DNA from 4 places in the Scytonema hankhaensis NUACC26 genome. Region 2 is predicted to be linked to each of the others. Evidence: predicted binding sites of a transcription regulator. Region 2 holds the regulator's gene; each other region holds the start of a gene.
What was found. Region 2 encodes NtcA, which controls nitrogen genes in cyanobacteria. Its sites were predicted from a motif close to TNTGTANNNNNNNNTACANA; they were not measured.
Positions count from the first base shown of each region.

Region 1: the regulator NtcA is predicted to act here: its motif matches at 1,370-1,389, upstream of ACKTT2_RS19095 (SAM hydrolase/SAM-dependent halogenase family protein).
Region 3: the regulator NtcA is predicted to act here: its motif matches at 1,818-1,837, upstream of ACKTT2_RS31365 (DUF3155 domain-containing protein).
Region 4: the regulator NtcA is predicted to act here: its motif matches at 1,777-1,796, upstream of gifA (glutamine synthetase inactivation factor IF7A).

Region 1 is NZ_BAACAP010000188.1:7,135-10,273, forward strand. It holds gene ACKTT2_RS19090 (DUF2301 domain-containing membrane protein) at 1-449, opposite strand, end outside; gene ACKTT2_RS19095 (SAM hydrolase/SAM-dependent halogenase family protein) at 534-1,307, opposite strand; gene pirA (arginine synthesis PII-interacting regulator PirA) at 1,453-1,608, shown strand; gene aspS (aspartate--tRNA ligase) at 1,685-3,139, opposite strand, start outside.
Region 2 is NZ_BAACAP010000227.1:27,579-30,717, forward strand. It holds gene ACKTT2_RS33335 (ABC transporter ATP-binding protein) at 1-20, opposite strand, end outside; gene ACKTT2_RS33340 (hypothetical protein) at 54-194, opposite strand; gene fabI (enoyl-ACP reductase FabI) at 367-1,143, opposite strand; gene ntcA (global nitrogen regulator NtcA) at 1,523-2,191, shown strand; gene ACKTT2_RS33355 (DUF3084 family protein) at 2,385-3,139, shown strand, end outside.
Region 3 is NZ_BAACAP010000222.1:77,273-80,411, forward strand. It holds gene ACKTT2_RS31355 (S-layer homology domain-containing protein) at 1-92, shown strand, start outside; gene ACKTT2_RS31360 (sensor histidine kinase) at 128-1,552, opposite strand; gene ACKTT2_RS31365 (DUF3155 domain-containing protein) at 1,869-2,186, shown strand; gene ACKTT2_RS31370 (hypothetical protein) at 2,524-2,775, opposite strand; gene ACKTT2_RS31375 (cofactor assembly of complex C subunit B) at 2,984-3,139, opposite strand, start outside.
Region 4 is NZ_BAACAP010000236.1:97,558-100,696, reverse strand. It holds gene ACKTT2_RS38225 (class I SAM-dependent methyltransferase) at 254-1,309, opposite strand; gene gifA (glutamine synthetase inactivation factor IF7A) at 1,876-2,076, shown strand; gene glnA (type I glutamate--ammonia ligase) at 2,268-3,139, opposite strand, start outside.

The DNA of each region.
Region 1 (3,139 bases), on a different contig from region 2:
GTCTCAAAGCGATTGAAACAAAATGCTTCTTTAAAATAGATCCCAGTCAACGCTGCAAAAGTAAATCCTATCCCTAGTAAAGTCAGAGGTTGAGTATAAACAGTCATAGCTAATGGTTCGCTACTATACAACGCCAACACTATTGCACTTACACTGCCAATTACCCAAAAAACTTGCAACAGTCGGTGCAGCACTGCCATATAGATATGAATCGTGAGTAAACTAACACCCAAAGCTATACTAAAACAAGCATATAAAAGTGTAAGCACCGAGAAAATTTCTGGATTCTGGTTAAACAAAACCAAAGCAGTACCCGTAGCAAAGCTAAGTGCAGCCACCATAAGCCCTGTACGGTAAACAATAACACCCTTGCGATCGCTTTGAGTAATCGTAAACTCCCCAAATTGACCTTGATAAACTTCCGGTGCAGATAAAATTTGCTGAGCCATAGCAATCAAAATCCAAAAATAAATATTATCCTTCCAACCCTATTCTATCCGCGTGCATCCGCGTGAAGGGTGAGGTTCCATTCCTCATTCAAAATAAATGACAACCCGATCCCCCAACTCCATCTGCAACTGCGATCGCGCACTCCCATTGTTAACCGCAACTTCCACCCAACCGTGACTGCCAATCAGAGCGATCGCCTCACCAATTTTAACATCGCTATAAGTTCCACAGTAGGGAATAGTAACTCCCGCAACTTCCACACTCCAGCTTTTACCCAACACATCGCATCCTGGAATATTCGTCACCAAATTACCAAAGCGATCGATATATTGAACGTTGCCAACTATACCAGTTTCTGTCGTCGTACATTCAGCAATCTCCAACTGTACCAGAGATGTCACATCGATAGAGACACCCAACTGTTTGAGAGAAACACCACTAGAAAGATAAGCTGCAACGGGTGCAAAAATGTCCCTTCCGTGGAAAGTGCTGCTAGGTTGAGGAGTCCTCCAATACTTGGGGTTTGTCAGTTCCACTGCTGCAAGCGCCGGATTTTCACTCAAAACCCCACTAAATATACCGTTATCAGGTCCCACCAAGTAACCCCTAGCAAATTCTACGGCGATCGCTCGTCGCGTACTACCCACACCTGGATCGACAACAGCTAGATGCACTGTACCAATCGGAAAATAGAGGTAAGCATCCATCAAGCAGAACCTAGCAACCGCAACGTCTTGCGGTGGAACCTCATGTGTCAAGTCTACTACTGTCAGTTTTGGGTTGATTTGGGCGATCGCTCCCTTCATCACCCCAACGTAAACATCACGGGTTCCAAAATCAGTCAGCAAGGTAAGCATGGGGTTGTAAAGCTTCCACAGCAAGATATTGCCGCATAATAATATATATTAAGTTTATTTTTTCTGTAGCAAAAGTTACGAAATATTTGCTATGTTAGGAAAGTAAGACATTTATATGAATAAATTCAAGAGGCAAATTGTTAAAATGGGCAGAAATCGATTAGAATCCGTGAAACAGGCACGGGAAACCCACAGACTAAATATTAGAAGAACTCTAGAACATCGCTTGAAAGTCGCCAGAGAAAAAGGCGATGAAAGTTTAGTTCGCCAATTGGAAGCTGAAATGAACTATTTCAGTTAAAAATAAAGTTTTATTGTTTTAGTTCATAGTTTTGTTGTGTGTTAACCCGCCTTGGCGGGTTTTCGTGTTTTAACGCTTATGATTTAGGCTTGAAAGTTGAAGCAACGTGCAACTCTTTAAGCTGCTTTGCATCCACTGTTGAAGGTGCATCTGTTAACAAGCAACGTGCTTGTTGAGTTTTTGGAAAAGCAATCACATCGCGAATAGATTCTTCTTGAGAAAGTAACATCACCAAGCGATCTAAACCGTAAGCAATTCCACCATGAGGTGGAGTCCCATATTCAAAAGCATCCAAGAGAAAACCAAATTTATTGTGGGCTTCTTCTGGAGAAAGTCCAACTGCCTCAAAAACTTGCTCCTGCACTTCGCGTTGGTAAATCCGCAAGCTACCACCACCAATTTCAAAACCATTTAACACCAAGTCGTATGCTTGTGCTCGTGCAGTTTTTAAATCGCTAATATCTTCTGGATTGGGTGCGGTGAATGGGTGATGTAACGCTTCTAGACGTTTTTCATCAGCATTCCATTCAAACATCGGAAATTCTGTTATCCAAAGTAAGTTAATTTTCTCTGGATTTATCAGTCCAAATTCTTTAGCAACAACTTGTCTCAATCTGTCTAGGGTTTTGTTGACAGTGGCAGTATCCCCCGCACCAAATAGTAATAAATGACCGGGTTTTGCATTTGTACGACGTAAAATTTCCTGTTTTTGTTCTTCAGTGAGGTTAGTTTTGATGGCGTTGATCGTGTCGATGTCACCATCTTCTCGGACTCGAATGTAAGCTAAACCTTGAGCACCTGCATCAGCTGCTTCTTTAAAAACATCCCCGCCCGGTTTAATTCGCACATTTGAGATAATATCTCCGTTGGGAATCGGCAGAATTTTCACGACTCCACCATTGGCTACAGCGTCCTTAAAAACTTTAAAACCACAGCCTTTCAAAATATCAGAGACATTTACAAGTTCTAAACCGTATCGCGTATCTGGTTTGTCACTACCGTAACGTTCCATCGCCTCTGCATACGTCAGACGTGGGAAAGGACGTTGTACCTCAAAATTTTTAACCGTTTCGAAGATGTGACAAACTAACTTTTCATTGAGTTCGATAATTTCCTCATGGGACATGAAGCTCATTTCCATATCCAACTGAGTAAATTCCGGTTGTCTGTCAGCACGCAAGTCTTCATCTCGGAAGCAACGAGCAATTTGATAGTATCTGTCAAATCCAGATACCATTAATAATTGTTTAAAAAGTTGAGGTGATTGTGGTAAAGCAAACCATTCACCAGGGTTAGCCCGACTCGGTACGAGATAATCCCGCGCACCTTCAGGTGTAGAACGAGTCAATACGGGAGTTTCGATTTCTACAAAACCTTCCACATCTTCTAAGTAACGACGAATGGCTTTGACAACTTGATGTCGTAATTGTAAGTTGTTTGCCATGCGATCGCGTCGCAAATCCAAGTAACGATACTTCAACCTTAATTCTTCCCGTACCGGATCTGCATCTGCGGTAGAAACTTGGAAAGG
Region 2 (3,139 bases):
GCGTCTGCAACAGACTTCATTTTGTGCTTCGGGTAACAACAATACGGTTTAATCTATAGGTTACCCAGTTGACTCTCAATAATAACATTGACCAATGACCAGTGACCACCTGACCAGTAACCACCTGACCAGTGACCACCTGACCAGTGACCACCTGACCAGTGAATAACGGAGAGGTATTGAGCGTTAATCATTTCCTCAATCGCCAATCACCAATCGTCAATTATCCAGTTAGGGGTCAGAGCCATTTGCCAATAACCAATCTCTAATGGTAAATACACAATTAAGTAGCTTTATACCAATCAAGGTAACCATCCTATTGACTAATCACTGGTCAGGTGGTCACTGTTCACTGTTCACTGTTTTTTACATACCCATGATTTCGTATCCTGCATCGACGTACAGGACTTGTCCGGTAATTCCGCTAGACAAGTCGCTACACAAAAAAGCGGCTGCATTGCCTACTTCCAGTTGCGTGACAGTGCGTTTTAATGGCGCGACTTGCTCAACATGGTGAATCATGTCCAAAATGCCTCCTACCGCACTAGAGGCGAGAGTACGAATGGGACCTGCGGATATGGCGTTTACCCGAATATTGGCAGAACCCATTTCAGCCGCAAGGTAGCGCACGCAAGCTTCTAATCCTGCTTTGGCAACTCCCATGACATTATAGTTGGGAATTGCTCGTACACCGCCCAGGTAAGAGAGAGTAACAATACTTCCTCCCTCAGTCATCAATGGTTTAGCGATCCCTGCTAGCTGTACTAGAGAGTAAGTACTTACCTCCATCGCCAACTTAAAGCCAGAACGAGAGGTTTTGCTGAAGTCTCCGCTCAAGTCATCTTTACTGGCAAAGGCGAGGCAATGAATGAGGATATCTAGCTTACCCCATTTTTGCTGGATTTCTTCAAAGGTTGACTTAACCTGCTCGTCGTTTTGGACATCACAAGGAAGAAACAAGCTGGGGTTGAGGGATTCTACCAGTTCTGCAACTTTCTTTTCCATTTTGCCTTTTTCATCTGGTAAGTAAGTGATTCCCAGATCGGCTCCTGCTTTATGCAGTTGTTGGGCGATCCCCCAAGCGATGGAGCGGTTGTTTGCAATTCCTGTTACAATAGCTTTTTTTCCTGTCAGGTCAAGCATATTAATTCTTAATGAGAACTTTCTTGCTTGAGCATACTAGAATCTGACGCTAGTTGTCTGGAGTTTTGAGCAGTATTAGTAAATATCATGCTCCGGGTACCTGTTAGCTACCAGAAAATTGTTACTGGAAGCTTCGGGGAATCTCAATATATCTTCGGTTTTTTGCTAAAAAACTGTTTTGTAAAAACTTTTGTAATCAACTATTAAAAAGTACTAGATCTAAACAGGAAAAATTATGTATCATGATGAACAATTAACTATGAGCACCAGAGGATAAGTATAGGAAAGAACAGAAAGGTTGACAATGTGTTCTTGATTTTTCAGGTGTATTCTTAGGGAATTAGTTTTATTTTTTCCGGCATTGGGTAGGGGAAGGGAGATGATGACACAAGATAAGGCCCTAGCAAATGTTTTTCGTCAGATGGCAACAGGAGCGTTTCCTCCTGTTGTAGAGACGTTTGAACGCAATAAAACCATCTTTTTCCCCGGCGATCCTGCCGAACGAGTTTATTTCTTATTGAAAGGTGCCGTTAAACTCTCCAGGGTGTACGAGGCAGGAGAAGAAATAACCGTAGCGCTACTTCGGGAAAATAGTGTTTTTGGCGTTTTGTCCTTGCTAACGGGAAACAAATCAGATAGGTTTTACCATGCAGTGGCTTTTACACCTGTTGAATTACTATCAGCTCCAATCGAACAGGTGGAGCAAGCACTCAAGGAAAACCCAGAATTGTCGATGTTAATGCTGCGCGGACTGTCTTCGCGAATTTTACAAACAGAGATGATGATTGAAACGCTAGCTCACCGAGATATGGGTTCGCGATTGGTGAGTTTTTTATTAATTCTCTGTCGTGATTTTGGCGTTCCTTGTGCTGATGGAATCACAATTGACTTGAAGCTATCCCATCAGGCAATAGCGGAAGCAATTGGTTCGACTCGCGTTACCGTTACTAGGCTACTAGGTGACTTGCGCGAGAAAAAGATGATTTCCATTCATAAGAAAAAGATTACTGTCCACAAGCCCGTTACTTTAAGTCGGCAATTTACCTAAAAGGCAGAAGGCAGAAGTTAGAAGGCAGAAGGCACGCCTCCTTTTCTCTTCTGCCCTCTGCCTTTCGACAGTGTAGAATGAGGAAGATAACAAAACAAATGCTTCAGAACTCAGCACTTTCCTCTAATTTCTCCACAGATGATGGCTTGAAGTAGTAGGCTGTATCTGGAAGGATTTCGTCGGTAGCTAAAAGATGACCACCGGGTACATCCTGATATTGGCAATATTAATCTTGGGAGGCGCGATCGCCACAGTGGGAGACCGGATTGGCACCCGAGTTGGCAAAGCGCGGCTCTCACTGTTCAACCTACGTCCCAAAAACACGGCAGTACTAGTCACTATTTTGACAGGAACTTTAGTCTCGGCATCAACTCTGGCAATTTTATTTGCTGCTGACGAAGGGTTACGCAAAGGAGTGTTTGAGTTAGAGGACATACAAAAAGACCTTCGACGCAAGCGCGAAAGTCTTGAATCCACAACTCAACAACTGGATATTACCCGGAAAGAACTCGAGCAAGCTAGAAAAGAACAACAAGAGAAAGAAGAACGCTTGCAAAAAACCAATGAGTCCTTAAAGGAGGCAAATACAAAACAACAAGCCACGCAAAATCAACTGAATAGCACGACAGAACAACTCAGCCGCACTCTGAGCCAACAAGCTCAAATTCAAGCTCAACTTCAAAATACCGAAACCCAACTCGATCGAGTTGTTACACGCTACAAACAAACTGTAGCAGAACTGAAAAACGTTGATGTTGAGAAAAAAAAGCTCCTGGCAGAAGTAGAAAAACTGAAGATAGGGCGGCAAAAATTGTTTGCTGAGGCAAAAAGAGCCATCGCCCAAGCTCAAGAAGCAATTGACAAGCGCGATCGCGAATTGGCTAACCGACAAGAGGTCATCGAACAGCGAGACAAAAAAATCAATGACTTAGATCGCCTGATTCAAGA
Region 3 (3,139 bases), on a different contig from region 2:
TTGGTAAGAAGAGTGTTGACTTGGTTGTTATTAACCCAGATACAGACTTACAAATGACAGTAGAAAGAAATTTACAAATTTCTCTCAGATAATCACTGGTCACTGGTCACTGGTCACTGGTCACTGGTCACTGGTCACTGGTCACTGGTAACCAAACAATAACAGTAGTTCCACGTGTATCAAGGGATGTAATAGCGGAGTTTAACGCAGGGCTGAAAACTTGGATTTCGCCCTGCATTTGTTCTATGAGTTGTTTGGCAATCGATAATCCCAATCCCGTCCCAGGAATTTGTGTCTGGGCTTGTACTCCTCGATAATATCTTTCACCTAAATGTTCTAAATCTTGGGAGGGAATACCAGGTCCCGTATCGCTAACGGCAATTCCTTGGAATGATGGTTTCTCTTGCCCTGCTTGGATTAAAATCTTGCCACCTGAAGGAGTGTACTTCAAGGCATTATCGATAATATTGCTTAAGACTTCTTCGAGTGACTTGCGGTTAACACGCACAAAAGGTAACCGAGGAGGAATTTCTACTACCAATTGTAAATTTCTTTCTTGAGCAATTGCACTGGCAGAAACTAATAATGGTTCTAAAATACTCTCTATCGAACAGTCGATTTCTTTCTCTCCCGTACCGGGAAGCAGCAGTGGGGCTTTTGGCTCTTTTTGCACGTTGGCTTCGACATACACTTCTTTTCCCGGTAATGCCACTGGTCTTAAATCTTCTGCTGTTAAATCTATAACTTCGTCAAATTTTTGTAACAATTCTTTAAGGCGATCGCTCTCTCGCACTATACTGTTTGCCACATCTTGGTTGACATCGCCCGGACGCAATCGCTTGAGAAGCAGTTTGCCAAAGGTTCGCAATGCAGTCAATGGATTGCGTAGTTGGTGGAGTAAATTATCTAGCAAATCTTGCTGCTTTTCTTGCAGAATTTGGTGTTGGTGTAACTGCTCCTCCAACCATGCTCTTTGTCTATCTATAACACAAGCGAGCGATAGTGTTTGAGCGATGCGATCGATTTCTCTTCTTTCGTGCTCATTCCATTCCCGATCTTCCCTAACTGTCACTAGTAGACCTAACATCATATCCTGATTAATCAGTGGCAAGACAATTCGATCGCCGCCTACAAAATATTCTTCTGAGGAATGGGACTCTGTAGCCTCAGTTGTTGCATTTTCTCGTGTGGTTGCTGGAAATTCTTCTGCCGCTTTCAATAACTTCTGATTTTTTTGGGCTTCTCCCAATTTTCGGCCATTGCCTTTAGAAGAATTGGGAATTCTTTCTATAACAGTCAAAGCTGAATTATAAGAAACCCTATCGGGGATGGAAATAGACATAGGTAAGACGAAAGCATTATCTTGTTGTCTTTCCACTGCTGTCTCTGGATAAAACACTACAGGAATTAGCTTTGCCTCTTGTGTCGTTGAAGCCTCTACCAATTCTTGTGTTAAATAAACGACACTCAATGATGCTCCTAACCCTTGGGCTAGCAGTGCCATTTGCTCTCGACATAGAGCAACAAACTCAGAACTGGTAGACGTTGACATTACTTTGGTTGGGGGGTAGGGGTGCGGGGGTAGGGGCGCAAGACCTTGCGCCCGTACAGTGGATAGTGGCAAAGGTAACAAACGGTACTGAAAAAAACTCTTTATTAACAAAGCTTAACTCAATCCAATCTATCCTAGCTCGTTCCAAAGAGGTACACTTTTTACTGAGTGTATATTTTCTGCTACTAGCGAAATTATCTTTCTTGTATCAAAAGGTTAACAACTCTTGAAATTTTGAACTAGAACTTTTATAATTACGACGGATTTTGTAGCTATCACTACAATAATCTATAGCTTTCAAGAGGAGGAAAGAAGGTTGGCAAGGAGAAGAAAAAGGAAGAGCCGTCGTCGTCAAGAAGGACGACGAATTCTGGAACACGTGCCTCAATATAGCATCGAAAGCGGCGAAGAGAAACCTGTGACAGCAGCAAGAAGGTTTATTCAAGCTGAGGGGATCTTGCCACCTGCGTTGCTACTCGTGAAGCGAAACGAACACACTACAGACCGTTACTTCTGGGCTGAGAAAGGTCTGTTTGGTGCTCAATACGTTGAAGAAAACCATTTCTTATTTCCCAGCCTGAGAACGTTAGAACCTTCTCAGGGACAAGAACCAGTAGCTGTTGCCAGTCGCTGAACCATCAATGGCTATCATAGAATTTGTGTTGGACTCATGACAACCATTAACTGGCAAAAATGCTGGGTATATTCAAAAGTTTCATGTTTTTTTAAGGATATGGCTCATTTGCCAGTGAGGAGCAAGTCTAATTTGAACAATCAACTCCAATCAAACTATCTGTTTGTCTAAAGAGTTGATTCTGCGTGCAAGAGCGGATTAAGAGAGGAAGATGAACGTTTATCGATTGCAGCAAACCATAGATTGTGCTCTTTACGAGCTATGTAATTTCTCCCAACAGTATGCAGGGAGAATGCTTGACACAGAAAACGTTTATACCCTCTTTTAAGTTCTTTTTTTATAAGGTTGTTATAAGTCCATCTCTCGTTCTTGAAGGATCGCTCTTAGATGTATAGCTACGGCTGAGGAGTAAGTGAACTGGAGTAATCCAGAGTAAATCGGAGCAATTCGACTTACTGACTCCACCATGACTCAACCTTGAACTAGTTTCAAAGTTACCCCAACGGGATAGCCAGTCGCCTGGGCGTGGGAAACCCACCTCATGTACGCTGGTCTCACCGTTCCGGGTTTGGGTCCGCTTAAGAGTCATGACTTAATGAAGTTAGCCAGCTTCAAGCGTCGGGTTAGGAACATGGCTGCGTCACACAGTGCAACACCAAAACCTATTCACAAGCTCTTAAGCAGTGTCAAGGCAAACAATACCCCGCTCGGGAGCGCTCAAATGAGCAACAATGTAAATTTGGGGTGCGGTTAAGTCCGATTCACCCCAAATTACTCAAAATAATCCTCATTTTTGGCTACTTAGTTACATGGCAATTTTTTAAACTCAATGCCCGTTGAAGCTCAATGAGTTCGTCTCGATGAGCTACCACAGTGATTTTACTTGAGAAGTGTTCGTTATTGTTGGTCTGGTCCAATTTCAACGAAACCTTCTCAAGTTTTTTAGCTTTTTT
Region 4 (3,139 bases), on a different contig from region 2:
GCAAGTATTGAAAGCTCTTCAAATACGCAGAAAAATCCTATTGCAACTTTTTAGTTGTACGGGAGAGATCTCGCTTAGGCTAAATTACACCATTTTAGATTTTGGATTGAGAAAGTTATGTCTAGACTTGATTTAGACCAACTCTCTATCACATTCTTTGTTCAAATTCATATAGGTTGGTGTTCGTAATTATCATGAAAAAAAGGGTGGCTCAATCTACCACCCGATGTCAACAAAAAGCTATTGGAAATATTTAAGCGGCTTTTCGAGCAATCAAATATTTGCTCATGAAGTGAACTTGCATCTCAATATTCACAAAACCCGCTTTTTCCAATCGTCCTACCAAGTCGTCGGTCATGTAATGCTTGTAGTAAGGTTCATGGAAAGTTTCATGGAAATTTTCCATCAATGGTTCCATTTCTGGGGAATCGCTCATTTGAATTGAGTCACAAATTATAAAAACGCCTCCGGGCTTTGTGACTCTAAAACATTCTTCAATAACCCTTTGACGGGCTGTTGCAGGTAATTCATGAAAGAGAAAAACAGAAGTGACCGCATGGAAATAGTTATCTATATAAGGTAACTCTTCCGCATTTGCCTGCAATAGCTGAGGTAATTCTCCTGGTATTTCAGACAAAAGATCGTTAGCCTTACGCAGATATGCTGGTGACAAATCTGTACCAAACAGAGATGCTTGAGGCAGTGTGGCTCGAATCATTCTTAAAGTGCGACCAGTCCCACAAGCTACGTCTAGCACGCGGACTTGACGAGGAGTTAAATCTTTAAAAACTTCCAAACTTTTCTTAAGGGGAGCAAGAATGCGCCGTCGCATAGCATCTGCTGAACCTTGAAAGAGAATTTCTACTTGTAAGTCATATAAATTGGCTGATAAATCGCTCAAGTAGCCATTGGTTTGGTGATGGAAGTTTTGGGCGTAGTAGCTGGGATAACCGTCAATGTCCACTTCTGGGGCAAAATCTTGGTATCTCTTTTGGTTCGCCCTATCCCAAATTTCAGGCATATCGAGCCATATCAGAGGATAGTACCGGAAAAAGTCTTCCCAAGGGTTATCGAACAAAAAACTTTTAGGATATACACCTAGTTCCGCATCCTCCCAATCAACTTCCTGCAAATTATTTAGCCTTTGTTGAAGTTTCAGTAAAATCTCAGTGGGAATAGGCTGAGATGTTCTCTCTCTAGGGGAGATGAACTGCATGAGGCGGGTACTTAAAATTTTGTGAGTTATACCAAAATAACTTTTGCCTTGCTGAAAAGCTTGATAGGTCAGCTTGGTTAAAGTGTCGGACATAAGGATTCCCTTTAATTAGGCTTTTAGAATATATCTTTATATATTTTAACTATTTGTAACTTGTTTCTCATAAATCTGAAGAAGAGTTTGCAGCCTAGAAAGTTCATTCTTGAGAAAGATGCAAATGATACTATACCCACCGATGGATTGGAGGGAGACAGAAAATTTACTCCCTCCCCTTTCCAATGTCTGGGCTAGGGTGGAGTAAAGCATCAGCTCAAACTTTAGATTCGTAAGCTACTCCCTTTGGGCTTTAAAATTACCGATTTTTGTAGGTAGGGCTATGCCTTACAAAGCGCGAACGTGCGGCATAGCCCCACCTACACCTATAGGTAATCATAAGAGCACTCCCTGGGAGTATTTCAAACTTGCGCGTACACCATTAACAGCGCAATTTATTGACCTGAAAACGGCTGTCAGAAGAGTGTTTCTCTGTCAAATTATTAAATTTTATTAAGATAAGAGATTCCGTAACTTTAGATACAGAATGCGTGCTATCTTAAAACTAAGGAAATATGTCAGGCAATATTGACATTTATAAAAAAACCACTAAGGAGGAAATAGGTATGTCTACACAAGAAAGAGCACGCGCTCTTATGATGCGTCACTATCAGTTAATTAAGAATCGTCAACAATCCATGCTAGGTCGTGCAGGCGAAGAACTAGGTCTTCCCGGAGAAGTTTCCCACTATTGGAATCCAACCCAAGGCAAAATTGACCCCTCTGCTCGCATGACTTACGATCGCAGCAATGCGTCAATGAGTTAGGGATTGGGGACTAGGGATTGGGAATCAGGAAGACAAGGGGAGCAAATGCCCAATGCCCAATTCCCAATGCCCAATTCCCAATGCCCAATAAAAAAAACCACCCATTAGCGGGTGGCTGTATGCGGATTAGATTCCCGACTTATTGAAGAAGTCGGGAACCTATCTCAGTATCTTGTACGAGTCCCTAAAAATTAAACATCGTAATAGAGAGAAAATTCGTAGGGATGAGGACGTAAGCGCATTGGGTTCACTTCATTATCCAACTTGTAGGAAATCCAAGTTTCAACAAAGTCTTCAGTGAATACACCAGGTTCAGTTAAGAACGCATGGTCGTTCTCTAGGGCTTCCAACGCGAGTTCGAGAGAACCCGGAGTTGAAGGAACTTTCGCCAATTCTTCAGGAGAAAGTTCGTAAATATTTTTATCCAAAGGTTGACCGGGGTCAATCTTATTCTTGATACCATCTATCCCAGCGCATAACATAGCAGCAAATGCTAGATATGGGTTAGAAGTCGCATCAGGACAGCGGAACTCCAAGCGCTTAGCTTTGGGGTTAGTACCAGATAATGGAATCCGAATAGAAGCAGAACGGTTACCTTGAGAGTAAGCCAAGTTTACAGGTGCTTCATAACCAGGTACTAAGCGCTTGTAAGAGTTGGTGGTGGGGTTAGTGATTGCGAGTAATGCAGGTGCGTGTTTGAGAATACCGCCGATGTAGTGCAGCGCCATCTCACTCAAGCCAGCATACTTGTCTCCAGCAAACAGAGGTTGACCATCTTTCCAAATGGATTGGTGGGTGTGCATACCAGATCCGTTGTCTTGGAAGACTGGCTTAGGCATGAAGGTAACAGTTTTACCGTATTTCTTGGCAACGTTCTTGATGACGTACTTATAAGTCAACAACCAATCGGCGGCTTCAATCAACTTTCCAAAACGGAAACCCAATTCGCACTGACCGCCAGTAGCAACTTCGTGGTGGTGCTTTTCGATTGGCACTCCGCACTTTGCCATGGTAAGCAGCATTTCTGTCCGCATATCTTGTGAGGTATCCGTAGGCGCAACTG